Regions from separate parts of the Mesorhizobium huakuii genome, predicted to be linked through region 1. Evidence: predicted binding sites of a transcription regulator. Region 1 holds the regulator's gene; the other holds the start of a gene.
What was found. The regulator PhoB, encoded in region 1, activates phosphate uptake and scavenging genes when phosphate is short. The targets are predictions, from matches to a motif close to TGTCATNNANCTGTCAT.
Positions count from the first base shown of each region.

Region 2: the regulator PhoB is predicted to act here: its motif matches at 4,526-4,542, upstream of HB778_RS14520 (PhoX family protein).

Region 1 covers NZ_CP050296.1:2,226,705-2,234,430, reverse strand. Annotated here, with positions in the region: gene pstC (phosphate ABC transporter permease subunit PstC) at 1-738, shown strand, start outside; gene pstA (phosphate ABC transporter permease PstA) at 742-1,593, shown strand; gene pstB (phosphate ABC transporter ATP-binding protein PstB) at 1,590-2,393, shown strand; gene phoU (phosphate signaling complex protein PhoU) at 2,419-3,126, shown strand; gene phoB (phosphate regulon transcriptional regulator PhoB) at 3,146-3,835, shown strand; gene HB778_RS10890 (ROK family protein) at 3,990-5,237, opposite strand; gene xylF (D-xylose ABC transporter substrate-binding protein) at 5,506-6,546, shown strand; gene HB778_RS10880 (sugar ABC transporter permease) at 6,692-7,726, shown strand, end outside.
Region 2 covers NZ_CP050296.1:2,926,218-2,933,943, reverse strand. Annotated here, with positions in the region: partial or broken gene HB778_RS14545 (phosphatase PAP2 family protein) at 310-1,010, opposite strand; gene HB778_RS14540 (hypothetical protein) at 1,039-1,377, opposite strand; gene HB778_RS14535 (sensor histidine kinase) at 1,546-2,937, shown strand; gene HB778_RS14530 (response regulator) at 2,934-3,596, shown strand; gene HB778_RS14525 (hypothetical protein) at 3,797-4,327, opposite strand; gene HB778_RS14520 (PhoX family protein) at 4,604-6,607, shown strand; gene HB778_RS14515 (hypothetical protein) at 6,744-6,968, shown strand; gene HB778_RS14510 (potassium channel family protein) at 6,978-7,726, opposite strand, start outside.

The DNA.
Region 1 (7,726 bases):
GCGCCGATCTACGGCACCATCATCACCTCGGCCATCGCCATCCTGATCGCCGTGCCGCTCGGCATCGGCATCGCCATCTTCCTCACCGAGCTTTGCCCGCGTCCGCTTCGTCGCCCGATCGGCATGGCGGTGGAATTGCTGGCCGGCATCCCTTCGATCATCTACGGCATCTGGGGCCTGTTCGTGCTGGCGCCGTTCCTGCAGACGACGGTGCAGCCTTTCATCATCAACGTGTTTCACGGCGTTCCGGGCCTCAACGGCCTGTTCGCCGGTCCCCCTTACGGCATCGGCCTGCTGACCTCGGCGATGATCCTGGCCATCATGATCCTGCCTTTCATCACCTCGATCACCAAGGACGTCTTTGATACGGTGCCATCGGTGCTCAAGGAATCGGCCTATGGCATCGGCTGCACGACCTGGGAAGTCACGCGCCGGGTCGTCATTCCTTACACGCGCATCGGCATCATGGGCGGCGTCATGCTCGCTCTCGGCCGTGCGCTCGGCGAAACGATGGCGGTGACCTTCGTCATCGGCAACGCGCACCGCATCTCGACGTCGCTGTTTGCGCCGGCAACGACCATCTCGGCGACCATCGCCAACGAATTCACCGAAGCGGTCGGCGATCTCTACACCTCCTCGCTGGTGGCGCTCGGCCTGATCCTGTTCGTCATCACCTTCCTGATCCTTGCCATCGCCCGCTACATGCTGATGCGCATTGACGCCCGCACCGGAGCCTGACCGATGTCGACAGCCGCATCGCTTCACCAGAGCCGCAAGCGCAAGAATGGCGTGATGATGACGCTGTGCGTCGTTGCCGCCGGCATCGGCCTTGCCTGGCTGGCGCTGATCCTTGGCGCCCTGCTCTACAAGGGCCTGTCCGGCCTCTCACTGTCGGTCTTCACGGAAATGACGCCACCGCCCGGCGATGCCGGCGGCCTGCTCAACGCCATCTACGGCAGCATCGTGATGACCATCATCGGCATCATCGTCGGCACGCCGATCGGCGTGTTGGCCGGCACCTACATGGCCGAGTACGGCCGCTTCTCGAAGCTCACCACCGTGGTGCGCTTCATCAACGACATCCTTTTGTCGGCTCCGTCGATCATCATCGGCCTGTTCGTCTATGAGCTGATGGTGCGGCCGATGGGGCATTTCTCAGCAATCGCCGGCGCCGTCGCACTTGCCATCCTGGTCATCCCGGTCGTGGTGCGCACCACTGAAGACATGCTCAATCTGGTGCCAAACGCCTTGCGCGAAGCCGGCACCGCGATCGGCGCGCCGCGCTGGGTGGTGATCCGCTCGGTTGCCTACCGCGCCGCACTTTCCGGCATCGTCACCGGCATATTGCTGGCCATCGCCCGCATCTCCGGCGAGACGGCGCCGCTTCTTTTCACGGCGCTGAACAACCAGTTCTGGTCGAGCAATCTCAACGCGCCGATGGCCAGCCTGCCTGTCACCATCTTCCAGTTCGCTCTCAGCCCTTACGAGGAATGGCAGCAGCTGGCCTGGACCGGCGCACTCATCATCACATTGACGGTTCTCGCGCTCAGCATCTTTGCGCGCAGCCTGACCGGACGCAGAGAGGACAAATGAGCCAGATGTTGTCTCCAGACATGACGATCGCCGCCGAGGCGGTGGCCAAGGCCAAGATCGAGGTCAAGAACCTCAACTTCTACTATGGCCAGTCGAAGGCCCTGAAGGATATCACGCTGTCGCTGCCCGAACGCAGCGTCACCGCCTTCATCGGCCCTTCGGGCTGCGGGAAGTCGACGCTGCTGCGCGTCTTCAACCGCATCTACGAGCTCTATCCCAAGCAGACCGCCGAGGGCCAGGTGCTGCTCGACGGCCAGAACGTTCTCGACCGCTCGCAGGACCTCAACCTGCTGCGCACCAAGATCGGCATGGTGTTCCAGAAGCCGACGCCGTTCCCGATGTCGATCTACGAGAACATCGCTTTCGGCGTCAGGCTCTATGAGAAGATCAGCAAGGCCGAGATGGACGGCCGTGTCGAGCAGGCGCTGAAGCGCGCGGCACTCTGGACCGAGGTCAAGGACAAGCTCAATGCCAGCGGCCTCAGCCTGTCGGGCGGCCAGCAGCAGCGGCTGTGCATCGCCCGCACCGTGGCGGTGAAGCCGGAAGTCATCCTGCTCGACGAGCCGGCCTCGGCGCTCGACCCGCTGTCGACCGCCAAGATCGAGGAGCTGATCGACGAATTGCAAGCCGACTACACGATCGTCATCGTCACCCACAATATGCAGCAGGCGGCGCGCGTGTCGAAGCAGACCGCCTTCATGTATCTGGGCGAACTGGTCGAGTTCGACAAAACCGAGAAGATCTTCACGTCGCCTCGCGAGAAGCGCACGCAAGACTACATCACCGGCCGCTTCGGCTGATCGCACGCATACGAGGACCAGGATCATGGCCGAACATACAGTCGCAGCCTTCGACGAGGATCTCGGACAGATCAGCAGACTGATCAGCGACATGGGCGATCTCGCCGGCTCGATGGTCGGCGGTGCCACCAAGGCACTGCTGAATTCCGACAATGCTCTGGCACAGCGCGTGGTCTCCGACGACGCCATCATGGATGCGCGCCAGCGCGAGCTCGACGACCGCGCCATCACACTGATCGCCAAGCGCCAGCCTATGGCCGACGATCTGCGTCATGTCGTCGGCTCGATCCGCATGGCCGGCGACCTCGAACGCATCGGCGATCTTGCCAAGAACATCGCCAAGCGCGTCGGCACCGTCGGGCTCAGCGCCACGCCGCGCGATCTTTCGCACTCCATCGACGCCATGGCGCAGCTGGTGTTGATCCAGGTGCAGGGCGTGATCGAAGAGTATGCGGCGCGCGATGCCGCCGCGCTGGCGAAGCTGCGCGCCGACGACGAGCGCATCGACGTCAAATACACCTCCGTCTTCCGCGAACTGCTGACCTATATGATGGAGGATCCGCGCAACATCACGGCTTGCACGCATCTGCTGTTCTGCGCCAAGAATCTCGAACGCATCGGCGACCATGTGACCAACATCGCCGAAAACGCGTACTATGTCCTGACCGGCACGCAACTGCCCGCCAACCGTCCAAAACAGGACGAGACGGCGATGTCGGCGCCGGCGGCCTGAGCGCAGGGGTAACCAATCGATGATCGCACCACGCATCATGGTGGTGGAGGATGAGGAGCCGCTTGGCGTGCTCCTCCGCTACAATCTGGAATCGGAGGGTTACCAGGTCGAGGTGGTGACACGCGGCGACGAAGCCGAAATCCGCCTGCAGGAAAACGTGCCCGACCTTCTGGTGCTCGACTGGATGGTGCCGGCGGTGTCCGGCATCGAACTCTGCCGGCGCCTGCGGATGCGGCCCGAGACCGAGCGGCTGCCGATCATCATGCTGACCGCGCGCGGCGAGGAAAGCGACCGTGTGCGCGGCCTTTCGACCGGCGCCGACGACTATCTGGTCAAGCCGTTCTCGACGCCGGAATTCATGGCTCGCGTCAAGGCGCTGCTGCGCCGCGCCAAGCCGGAAGTTCTGTCCAGCGTGCTCAAGGTCGGCGACATCGTGCTCGACCGCGAATCGCACCGGGTCTATCGCAAGAAGAGCGAGATCCGGCTCGGGCCGACCGAGTTCCGCCTGCTCGAATTCATGATGCGCCATCCCGGTCGCGTGTTCTCGCGCAGCCAGTTGCTCGACAATGTCTGGGGCGAGACGATCTACATCGACGAGCGCACCGTGGACGTGCATGTCGGCCGGCTGCGCAAGGCGGTCAACAATGGCCGCATGCCCGATGTTATCAGGACCATTCGGGGGGCGGGCTACGCGATCCGCGAGGATTAGGGATATGCTGATATTCAGGTGATGCCGGCCTGCGAATGGCGGTTTCCCGCGCTTCCGGTACTCACGGACCCAAATGTCCGCTCCGTTCCGGTTCTCGGAACCCGCCATTCTCGACTCGGCCTGACCTGAATCTCAACATATCCCTGCGCGTTACTCAGGCAACGTTCTTGCCGGCAACGCCTGACTTACCCTGCCCGCCCGGCGCGAAAATCTCCTGGTCGACGAAGGTCAGTGCGCGCATGGCGCAGCCTTCGCGGATCAGCGGCAGTTCGTTCGGTTCGGTGTCGAAGGAAATCGATTTCGAGTGCTGGCCGCCAGCGGTCTGGGCGATCGCCTCGCGCAATGCCGGCTCGATCAGGTCGAAGGCGGCGGCGCTGACGCCGACCATGGCGACGGGTGCGGGATCGATCAGCGCGAACAGGCTGCCGAGGCCATAGCCGAGCGCCTCGCCGGCTTTACGATAGGCTTCGCGCTCGGGCCCGTCCCGTTCCCGCGCCGTCGCGGCCAGTGCCCGCATCTGGGCGTCGCTGACATCTGCGACCGGCTCGGTGTCCTCACCGAGCTGCCGGGCATTGCGCCAGATGGCGTAGTTGCCGGCATAGGCCTCGACGCAGCCGCGCCGCCCGCAGCGGCAGAGCGCGCCGCCTGGCCGATGGATCATGTGGCCGAACTCGCCGCCCGAGGAATGGGTGCCGGTGAACAGCTCGCCCTTCAACACCAGCCCCATGCCGATGCCGTGCGAAAGCAGGATGGCGATGAAGTCGTCGCGGTAACGCTCGGGATCGCGCCAGCGCAGCGCCACCGCCATCATGTTGCAGTCGTTTTCCATGGTGGCGGGGATGCCGAACTCGGCTTCGAGTATATCGGCGAAGGCGATGTCGGTCTGTGGCGTGATCGGCGACCACAGCATCGCCCGGGCCTCGGTGTCTGTGATGCCCTGGATTGCCAGTGCGATGCGGGCGACGCTGCGCACGTCGATATCGGGATCCTCGAGGCGCCGCCGCACGATGGCGACGCATTCGCCGATCAGCGCCTCGCGCGACATGGTCAGCGTGTCCAGCCGGCGCTGTTCCTCCGATATCACCTGGCCGGCATAGTCGATGACGGCGACGGACAGGAAATTCAGCGACAGCACCACGGTCATGACGGCCGCGGCCTCCGGGTTGAGGCCGAGGCCGACCTGCGGCCTGCCGCGCTTCAGCGAGCCGGCCTCGCTCGGCTTGCCTTCGGCCAGGATGCCTTCACCGATCAGATCGGAGGAAATCGCCGATATGGTCGAATGGCTGAGGCCGGTGGTCGCGGCGATCTCGGTGCGCGAGGGCCGGCCGGCCCGGCGCACGGCCGCAATCACCATGGCGCGGTTGCGCCGGCGCAGATCGTCGTGACGGATTCCGACCGACATGTTTTCCACATCCTCCCGGTCGCCGCGGTTCCTCCGGCCCCTCAAACGCCGCGTGCGACACGGTCAAATACTGGCAGAAGCGGCCCGTCCTGTCATTTATTTATTCCGAGGCTCGAAAAAATTCGCAGGGACATCAAAATCCATCAGAATCGTTGTTGACAGCGTTCCGGTGTTGGACCAGTGTTTTTCGAGGCTCGAAAAAATAGAGCCTCTGTGCCGGCCTTAGGGCCAGTTTGGTCGCGCCATACGCGGCGCAGGGAGGAATATCATGAAGAGATTCACAGCCGCCATCCTGGCGGGTGTCGCCATGTCGCTGACGCTTGCGTCGGTCGCGCAGGCGAAGGACAAGGTCATCGGCGTTTCGTGGTCCAACTTCCAGGAAGAGCGCTGGAAGACTGACGAAGCCGCCATGAAGAAGGCCATCGAGGCCGCCGGCGACAAGTACATTTCCGCCGACGCACAGTCCAATCCCGGCAAGCAGCTTACCGATGTCGAGAGCCTCATCTCGCAGGGCGCCAATTCGTTGATCATCCTGGCGCAGGACGCCTCGGCCATCGGCCCGGCCGTGCAGAAGGCGTTGGACGAAGGCATTCCGGTCGTCGGCTATGACCGCCTGATCGAGAACAAGGACGTCTTCTACCTGACCTTCGACAACAAGGAAGTCGGCCGCTTGCAGGCCGCTGCGGTGTTCAAGGCCAAGCCGGAAGGCAATTATGTCTTTATCAAGGGCTCGGGCGCCGATCCGAATGCCGACTTCCTGTTCTCGGGCTCGATGGAAGTGCTCAAGGCGGCCATCGACAGCGGCAAGATCAAGAATGTCGGTGAGGCCTATACGGATGGCTGGCTGCCCGCCAACGCCCAGAAGAACATGGAACAGTTCCTGACCGCCAACGACAACAAGGTCGATGCGGTCGTCGCGGCCAATGACGGCACCGCCGGCGGCGTCGTCGCGGCGCTGACGGCGCAAGGTCTCGCCGGCACCGTGCCGGTGTCGGGCCAGGACGGCGACCATGCCGCGCTCAACCGCATCGCGCTCGGCACCCAGACCGTGTCGGTTTGGAAGGACGCGCGCGAACTCGGCAAGAACGCCGCCGAGATTGCCTCGCAGCTGGCCGACGGCAAGAAGATGACCGACATCGCCGGCGTCAAGGACTTCACGACGCCTGGCGGCAACACCGTCAAGTCGCTGTTCCTGACCCCGGTCGCCATCACCAAGGACAATCTCAACGTCGTCATCGACGCCGGCTGGATCAAGAAGGACGAAGTCTGCGCGGGCGTCGCTGCCGGCAGCGTCGCGGCCTGCAACTAAACGGCGCAATACGGTTCGATATCGACGCCGCGGCCCAAAAGCCGCGGCGTTTCTCCAGGGGCTTCCCGCTTCAAGTGACTGCGGAAAGCAAATAGCATCCATGTTCCGGCATCCGCGCCAGACGGTAAACCGGTGGGAGGATAGCATGACCGACACGACCTCTAATCAACCGGTCGGCAGCACGGCGGCGGACAAAGCGCGTGCATCCGAACTCAGCGCCGTTGGAAGGTTTCTCAAGGCTACCGAACTCGACACGCGCATGCTCGGCATGGTCGGTGCGCTGCTGGTCATCTGGGTCGGCATCCATATCCTGTCGGGTGGACTTTTCCTGACGCCACGCAATCTGTGGAACCTGTCGGTGCAGACCTCTTCGGTCGCGATCATGGCGACCGGCATGGTGCTGGTCATCGTCATGCGCAACATCGACCTCTCGGTCGGATCCGTCGAAGGCGTGATCGGCATGATCATGGGCGTGGCGCAGGCCGAGTTCCTCATTCGCGTCGTCGGTTTCCAGCTTGGAAACCCCTGGCTCTGGATCATCGCGCTGGCGGCCGGCGTGGTGCTTGGTCTCCTGATCGGCGCATTCCAGGGCTTCATCATCGCCTATATGGAGGTTCCGGCCTTCATCGTGACGCTGGGCGGCCTGCTGGTCTGGCGCGGCATGGCATGGCTGATCACCAGCGGGCGCACGGTCGCGCCGCTCGACACAACCTTCCAGCTGATGGGCGGCGGACCACGCGGCTCGATCGGCGCCACCGCCAGCTGGATCGTCGGTGTCGTCGCTTGCGTGGCGGTCGCCTTCATGCTGCTCAACGGCAGGTCGCAGCGCAAGCGGTTCCACTTTCCGCTGCGCCCCGTTTGGGCCGAGACCTTGCTTGGCGTGGTTGCTTGCGCCGCTATCCTTGGCGCCGTCTGGATCGCCAATTCCTATCCATGGCCGATCGGCATCGTGCGCCAGTACGCCCAGCAGAACGGCATTACCGTTCCCGAGGGCGGGCTGTTCATCGCGCATGGCATTGCCATACCGGTGCTGATGGCGGTGGCAGTGGGCATCATCATGACCTTCATCACCAAGCGCACGCGTTTCGGCCGCTATGTCTTTGCCATCGGCGGCAATCCGGAGGCGGCCGAACTCGCCGGTATCAACACACGCTGGGTGACCATGAAGGTGTTCATGATC
Region 2 (7,726 bases), 700 kb from region 1:
CTGATTGTCCATTTTTTCCGATACTTCCCGAGGATTGCAAGGTAGAGCAATTCCAGGAAAAGTGTGAAACGGTTTTCCGTCCGGAATTGCGTCAAAACAAAGAGTTAGAGTAATTCGCCGTTTCCGCGAAACGGCGAATTACTCTAGGGTGTTGTCCATCTGGGCAGGGGGTGACGCGGTTGAATATTTTCAAGGCCTTAATGACATCGGCATGCTTGCTGTCGATGGCTCTGGCACTGGCAGGCTGTGGCGGACACCTCATCAACAGATTGATCTGAGCGCAAGCCCGAGGAGCGCGGTCAGGCACCATCAGGCATCGTCGCTCACCACCTTGCGCCGCTGCAGAAGCCGCGCCACCAACCAGCACAGCATCGCCCAGGCGAAGCCCGCGCACCAGCCGGCCAGCACATCGGACGGCCAGTGGACGCCGAGATAGATGCGGCTGACGCCGACCAGCACCGTCGTCAGCACGGCGAGCGACAAGACGTAGATCTTCGTCGCCCGGCCATGCACGAAGCGCGCCGCCAGCGAACCGAGCGTGAGATAGGTCACCGCCGACAGCATGGCGTGGCCGCTCGGGAAGGAAAGCGACGTCTCGCTGACCAGATGCGAAACGAGCTCGGGCGCGGCCGGTCGACGCCGACCTTCAGCAGGCTCGACAGAACCTGGCCGCCGGCCACCGCCACGAAGATGAGAAGCGCGGTCCCGGGCCTGCGGATCAACATGAGATAGATGATCGTCGCCGCCGTGATCAGCACCAGCACGCTGGCGCTGCCGAGGCTGGTGATGTCGCGCATCGCGCCTTCCAGCCATGGCGGACCAATCGGGATTCCTGGTTGACCGACCTGACGGAAGGCAAGCAGGATCTCCGTGTCGAAGGCGTGCGGGGCGGTGGCGCGCGCCACCTCCATCAGTTCCTCGAAACCCCACAGCCCGCCGGCGAGGACCAGGCCGGCCAGCAGGACAGGGAATTCGATGCGGTTGAGCAAGGTATTTGCGGTGTCTTTCATCGGGCCGGTGTCGCGGTGTTCATCTCGGTTAACGTCCCTGCAGATAGGGCCCGAGCGTGATCAGCGCCACGGCGGCGATCGCCAGCACGATGCCGCTGGCCTGCAGCGCGTTGACGCGCTCGCCGAAAAACACCAGCGCCACGACGTTGACCGAGACCAGCTGGATGACCGCTGAGAGGCTGAACGACACCGACATGCCGAATTCGCGGATCAGCCGCAGCATGATCAGATTGCCCAGCGAATAGAGCGCGAGCGTCAAAAGGATCTTGCCCAGGCTCGGCGCCATTCCCCATTGCTTGGCGGCTGTCGCCGCCAAAAGGAAGATCACCGTCGAAAAGCCAAGCTGCAGCAATCCCGAAAAACTCAACGTCCGTCCCCTTGAAAGCGGCTACGCCGCATGTGCCGCGGACCTTGTTTCCGAAGCACGCCGAGACGTCAAGCGACCTCGTTCTAACGAAGGCCTTGGCAACGGCAAGACTGAGGCTCAATGTACCGATGTCGCCCGTCTGTCGATGGAGGGGGCGGTCAGGGGCTCATGATTGGTATTCTACGGAACTTGGCGCGGCGCTGGAGCGAGCTTTCTCTTGCTCTGCAATTCCTCGTTGCCGGCGGCTTTGGCCTTCTGGCCGTCATGCTCGTGGTGGGCTCCTGGGTGACGACGCAGATCCGGTATGGCGTCACCCGCAATTCGGCCGCCACGACAGCGCTTTATGTCGACAGCGTGATCGCGCCGCTGCTGCCCGACCTGCGCAAAAGCGAGGAGCTCAGCGACTCCGTCAGACAGGCGCTTGACGAGACGCTCGGCCAGGGCGCGCTCGGCAAGCGGCTGATCTCGTTCAGGCTCTGGCGCCGGGACGGCACCGTGCTCTATGCGAAGGACGCGGCCTTGATCGGCCGCCGCTTCGATATGACCGACAATCTGCGGTCCGCCTTCCAGGGCAACGTCACCGCCCAATTCGATACGTTCGACGAAGACGAAGGCAAGGAGCAGGCCATAGGCGTGCCGTTGCTGGAGATCTACAATCCCGTGCGCGCGCCCTGGTCCGGCGAGGTGGTGGCCGTCACCGAATTCTACGAGATCGCCAGCGATTTCAAGGCCACGCTGGCTTCCGCGCTGCTGTCGAGCTGGCTGGTCGTGGCCGGCACCACCTTGGCGGCGTTTCTGCTCTTGTCGAGCATCGTGCTGCGCGCCAGCCGCACCATTGACGATCAGCGCGGGGCGCTACGCCGCCAGGTGTCGGAGTTGCAGGGCCTGGTGACGCAAAACAGCGCCTTGCGGCAGCGTGTGCAGCGGGCGTCCCGCCGCGCCACCGCACTCAATGAACGATATCTGCGCCGGATCGGCGCCGACCTGCATGACGGACCGGCGCAACTCGTGGCCCTGGCGGCGCTGCGGATGGACAGCCCGGTCTTTTCCGGCGACGGCCATTGGGGCGAAAGCCGCTCGACCGAGGTTGCGATGATCCGCAAGACGCTGGAGGATGCGATGCGCGAAATACGCGGTATCTGCACCGGCCTCGTGCTGCCGCAGATAGAGACGGCCGCCACGATGGACATATTGCGGCTGGCCGTCAACGAACATGAGCGCCGGACGGGAACGTCGGTGGCGCTCACACTGCCCAGGCATTTGCCCGAACCCGGCGCCTCCGAGAAGATCAGCATCTATCGTTTCGTGCAGGAAGGGCTGAACAATGCCTATCGCCACGGGCGGGCCAAGGACCAGGCGGTGCGTGCCGGGATGAAGAGCGGCAGGCTTTTTGTCGAAGTGTCGGATGGCGGGCCGGGCTTCGACCCGGCGCGGGTCGAGGGGCTGGGGCTCGCCGGCCTCAGGGAGCGGGTCGAAAGCATTGGCGGCCAGTTCCAGACCTTGACCGGAGCGCACGGCACGCGATTGGTGATCAGTCTTTCGATTGAGGAGCAAGCATGATTGGGGCCATTCGCATTGCCGTTGTCGACGATCATCCGCTGTTTCGCGAAGGCGTGTCGCGCAGCCTGTCGGAGATCGGAGGTTTCGAGATCGTCGGCGAAGGTGCGACGGCGCAGGATGCCGAACGCATCGCCTCGACGGTGCAGCCCGACATATTGCTGCTCGACATCTCCATGCCGGGCGGCGGCCTGGCCGCGGTTGCAAGCATCCTTGCCGACCATCCCGCACAGAAGATCGTCATGCTGACCGTTTCGGAGGCCAATGCCGATGTAACCAAGGCCCTGAACGCAGGGGTGCAAGGCTATATCCTCAAGGGTGTCGGGTCGCGCGCGCTGGCCGACATCCTGCGCAACGTGGCGGCCGGCGAGAGCTATCTGACGCCGACGCTGTCGGCGCGGCTGCTTTCCGATCTCCAATCGCCGCAACCCGCCGACGGTGTGGCGGACCGGTTGCGGCACCTGACCGAACGACAGACGGAAATCCTGCGGCTGGTGGCGGAAGGGCTCAGCAACAAGGAGGTTGCCTTGCGCCTGGAGCTGCAGGAGAAGACGGTCAAGCACCACATGACCGGGGTGCTGTCGAAACTCCATGTGCGAAACCGCACTGAAGCGGCTCTGATGATGCGCGAGTTGCGCGACCGGGACAGGAACCGCCCCTAGGGCAATTCCAGGCTAGAGCAATTCCAGGAAAAGTGTGAAGCGGCTTTCCCAAGAAAGCGCATAGCGCTTTCTTGGGAATTGCGTCAAAATAATGGGTCAGGCCGTCGCGGAACCGCGCGAGGGCCGGACAAAAAACAAGTCACCTCCGCCGGGGGCGGCGGAGGTGACTTGTGAAGCTGGTCGTTGCCTGTTGACCAGCCTCACAAGGCCTTCAGACGGCTGACATCGGCCGGCGTGGCCCGGCGGTCGATGATCGTGCGCCCCAGCGCATCCTTCATCCTGAAACGGCCGTTCTCGATCTTTTCGGTTATGCCGTCGGGATGCGTGACCGTGATCTTGTTGCCGTCTACCTCGACCTTGTCGCCGGTCGTTGCGTTGACATGGCTGGCGCCTTGGTCGTTCTGGCCCTTGCCGGATCCCGTATCGCCGCCACCGTCATCCGTTCCGGAATTGCCGCCGTTTCCATTCCCGTTGCCGTTGTTGCCGCCGCCGCCATTGCCACCGCTGTTGCCGCCGCCATTGCCACCACTGTTGCCGCCGCCATTGCCACCGCCGTTGCCGCCGCCATTGCCACCGCCATTGCCACCGCCTTTGGCAGCCTGTGCGTATGCGGCATCGATTGCAGGGGCGGAGCCGTGCAGGGCAATTCGATAGGGAATAATGGTCAGCGCCAGAGCAGCCGACGAGACGAGCGCAAGCCGGCGACAACGGGCCGTGATCGATCCGTGCATCCTGATCTCCATCGATTGAGCCGGTGCCCACCCCCAAAGTTGCAGTGCACCCAACAACATCCCCGAAAGATGTAGTGACCGGAAGCGACCTGCGACCGTTGCGGTTGTCCTCCAGGACCTTTGCAAGCGCAAGGTTGGACCAAAGTCTGATGTCGTGCGTGACGGGTCGCCTCGCCTCGGGCATTGGTGCTTGTATGATGTCACGAAAATGTGATCGGCCTGACGTAAGGGGTCGAACAGGCAACAAGCTCCAGCCACTCCAAGCCAGAGGCCCTCATGACCGAACATCGCTCCCCCGACGCCCGATTCCGCACCAGCCTGCTCGAGGAAAACGAAGGACCGGCCATCAACCCCACCGACAACCGCACCATGGGCGATATCATCGCCGCGCGGTTCTCGCGCCGGGGTTTCCTGAAGGGATCACTCGCCGTCTCGGCGATCGCCGCCACCGTCAGCCCGCTGGCCATGATCGCCGCCGACGATGCCCGCGCCGCGGAAGGCTCCGCCTTCAAATTCGACGAGCTCCAGGCCGGCATCGACGACAAGCACCACGTCGCGCCGGGCTATGACGCCGACGTGCTGTTGCGCTGGGGCGATCCGCTGTTTGCCGATTCACCGGAGTTCGACCCGACGAAGCAGTCGGCGCAGGCCCAGGCGAAACAGTTCGGCTACAACAATGACTATGTCGGCTATATCGCGATCGACGGCTCGGCCGAGCACGGGCTGCTGGTGGTCAACCACGAATACACCAACCCGCATCTGATGTTCCCCGGCATCGTTTCGATCGTCGAGAAGGACGGGAAGAAGAAGGCCGAGGTCGCCCCGCTCTCGAAGGAGCAGGTCGATGTCGAGATGGCGGCGCATGGCGGCACCATCGTCGAGATCCGCAAGCAGGGCGGCAAGTGGCAAGTGGTGCGTGACGGCAAGCTCAACCGCCGCATCACCTCCACCACCGAAATGGCGCTCTCCGGTCCGGTCGCCGGCCATGACCGCGTCAAGACCAATGCCGATCCGTCCGGCACCAAGGTGTTCGGCACTTTCAACAATTGCGCCGGCGGCGTCACACCCTGGGGCACCTATGTGATGGCCGAGGAGAACATCCACGGCTATTTCTCCGGCGAACTGCCCGAGGGCCACAAGGAAGCCGCCAACTACAAGCGGCTCGGCATTCCGGAAGGCGCCTATGAATGGGGCGCGCATTACGACCGCTTCAACCTCGCCAAGGAGCCGAACGAACCCAATCGCTTCGGCTGGATCGTCGAGGTCGACGTCAACGATCCGACCTCGACGCCGAGGAAGCGCACCGCCATGGGGCGCTTCAAGCATGAAGGCGCCGAATCGATCGTCGCCAAGGACGGCCGCGTCGTCTTCTATCTCGGCGACGACGAACGCTTCGACTATGTCTACAAATTCGTCACCAAGGGCGCCTTCAACGCCAACGACCATGCCGCCAACAAGGACCTGCTCGACGACGGCACGCTGCATGTCGCCAAATTCGCCGAGGACGGCACGGTCGACTGGCTGCCGATCGTCTTCGGCCAGGGGCCGCTGACGGCGGAAAACGGCTTCGCTGGCCAGGCCGACGTGCTGATCGAGACGCGGCGCGCCGCCGATCTGCTCGGCGCCACCAAGATGGACCGGCCCGAGGACATCCAGCCCAATGGGGTCAACGGCAAGGTTTATGTCATGCTGACCAACAATTCGAAGCGCAAGGCCGACCAGGTCGATGCCGCCAACCCGCGCGCCGAAAATGCCTTCGGCCACATCATCGAGATCACCGAGACCGACGGCGATTTCACCGCCACCAAGGGCAAATGGGAAGTGCTGTTGAAATGCGGCGATCCCTCGGTTGCCGATGTCGGCGCCACCTTCTCGACGGCGACGACGGCCAATGGCTGGTTCGGCATGCCCGACAATTGCGCGGTCGATTCGGCCGGGCGCCTGTGGGTCGCCACCGACGGCCAGGGCCCAAAGGCCACCGGCCGCACCGACGGCCTGTGGGCGGTCGACACGGAGGGGGCTGCACGGGCGACCTCGAAGCTGTTCTTCCGCGTGCCGATCGGCGCCGAAATGTGCGGCCCGCTGTTTGCACCGGATGATCAGACCGCCTTCGTCGCCGTCCAGCATCCGGGCGATGGCGGCGAGGATTGGGACGGTTTTGGCCGCCCGTCCTACTATGAGGATCCGTCGACGCGCTGGCCCGATTTCAAGCCCGACATGCCGGTGCGGCCGTCGGTCGTCGCCATCACCAGGCAAGGCGGCGGCAAGATCGCGGTTTGATCTCGGGCGCCGGTTTGCAGCCTTGGGAGGGGGTTCGGTTCCCGAATGCCCCTCCTTCGGCATGAAACCTATTCAAGCTCCGGGAAAGATTGGCAATTTACAGGTGGCGCCCTAACTCCTCCTTCAGGAGACCGCCATGTCGAAGTCCGTCTATGATCGTGGCCTGCTCAAGCCCGCCGAAATCGCCAGGCTGCAGCGCGTCTTTGACGAAGCCTGCCTCAAGCGCGAAGCCCACCCCGATTCGCCGCAAGCGCGCGAAATCGCCCTGACCCTGCTTGCGCTCCACAATGCCGGCATGGTCGACGAGGCGATGCTGACGGACGCCGTCGGTTTCCGCCGGCTGGAGCCGAAATCGGCGTGAGATAACGCTTCATTCCGCGGACGTTTGGCTGTCGGTGGGCGGCACGATGGTGGGCGCAACCGGACCGGCGCCCTTAGCGTGGCCGATCACCCATCCCAGCACCACGACGATCAGCCCGAAGGAAAACAGGATTTCGGCAATGGTCGCGATCTTCGCCGTCATCGTCAGTGGTTTGATGTCACCGTAGCCGACGGTCGCCATTGTGACCGCGCTGAAGTAGATACAGTCGACAATTGTTGCCGCGGACGGCACGAAGATAAGCTTGTCGAACCAGTTGACCCAGGGCGACCAGCCGCCCTCCGGCATCGGGCGCAGGAGCCCATCATAGGCGACGCCGTCGGTTAACAGGGCGATGTAGTAGTGAACCGCCGCGAAGAAGATCATCGTGGTCGCAACGAGCTGCAGCACCTGGAAGACCGGCCGCGCAAAACTTCTGAGTTGCGACGCCGACAGGAAGCTGACGAATGTGACGTAGAGGTAGTGGGCCGCGACGATAAGTGTGAGCGGGCCCCAGAGGAAAATCACGGTGAAGGGAAGTACGATGTTGAGCTTTGCGTCAGGCTCAAGACCGCGCCACAGGAAGTCGACAAGGCTGGAGACCACGACGACGCAACAAACCAGCAAGAACGCGACCAGACCGACATAGAGTGCTGCAAGTGGCACAAGCGAGATGGGATGCCGGCTAACGAAATCCAGATAGGCTCGATGGCGATCCCGCGCGGAATGCCATTTTTTGCTTATCCACCGGCCCGCAGCCA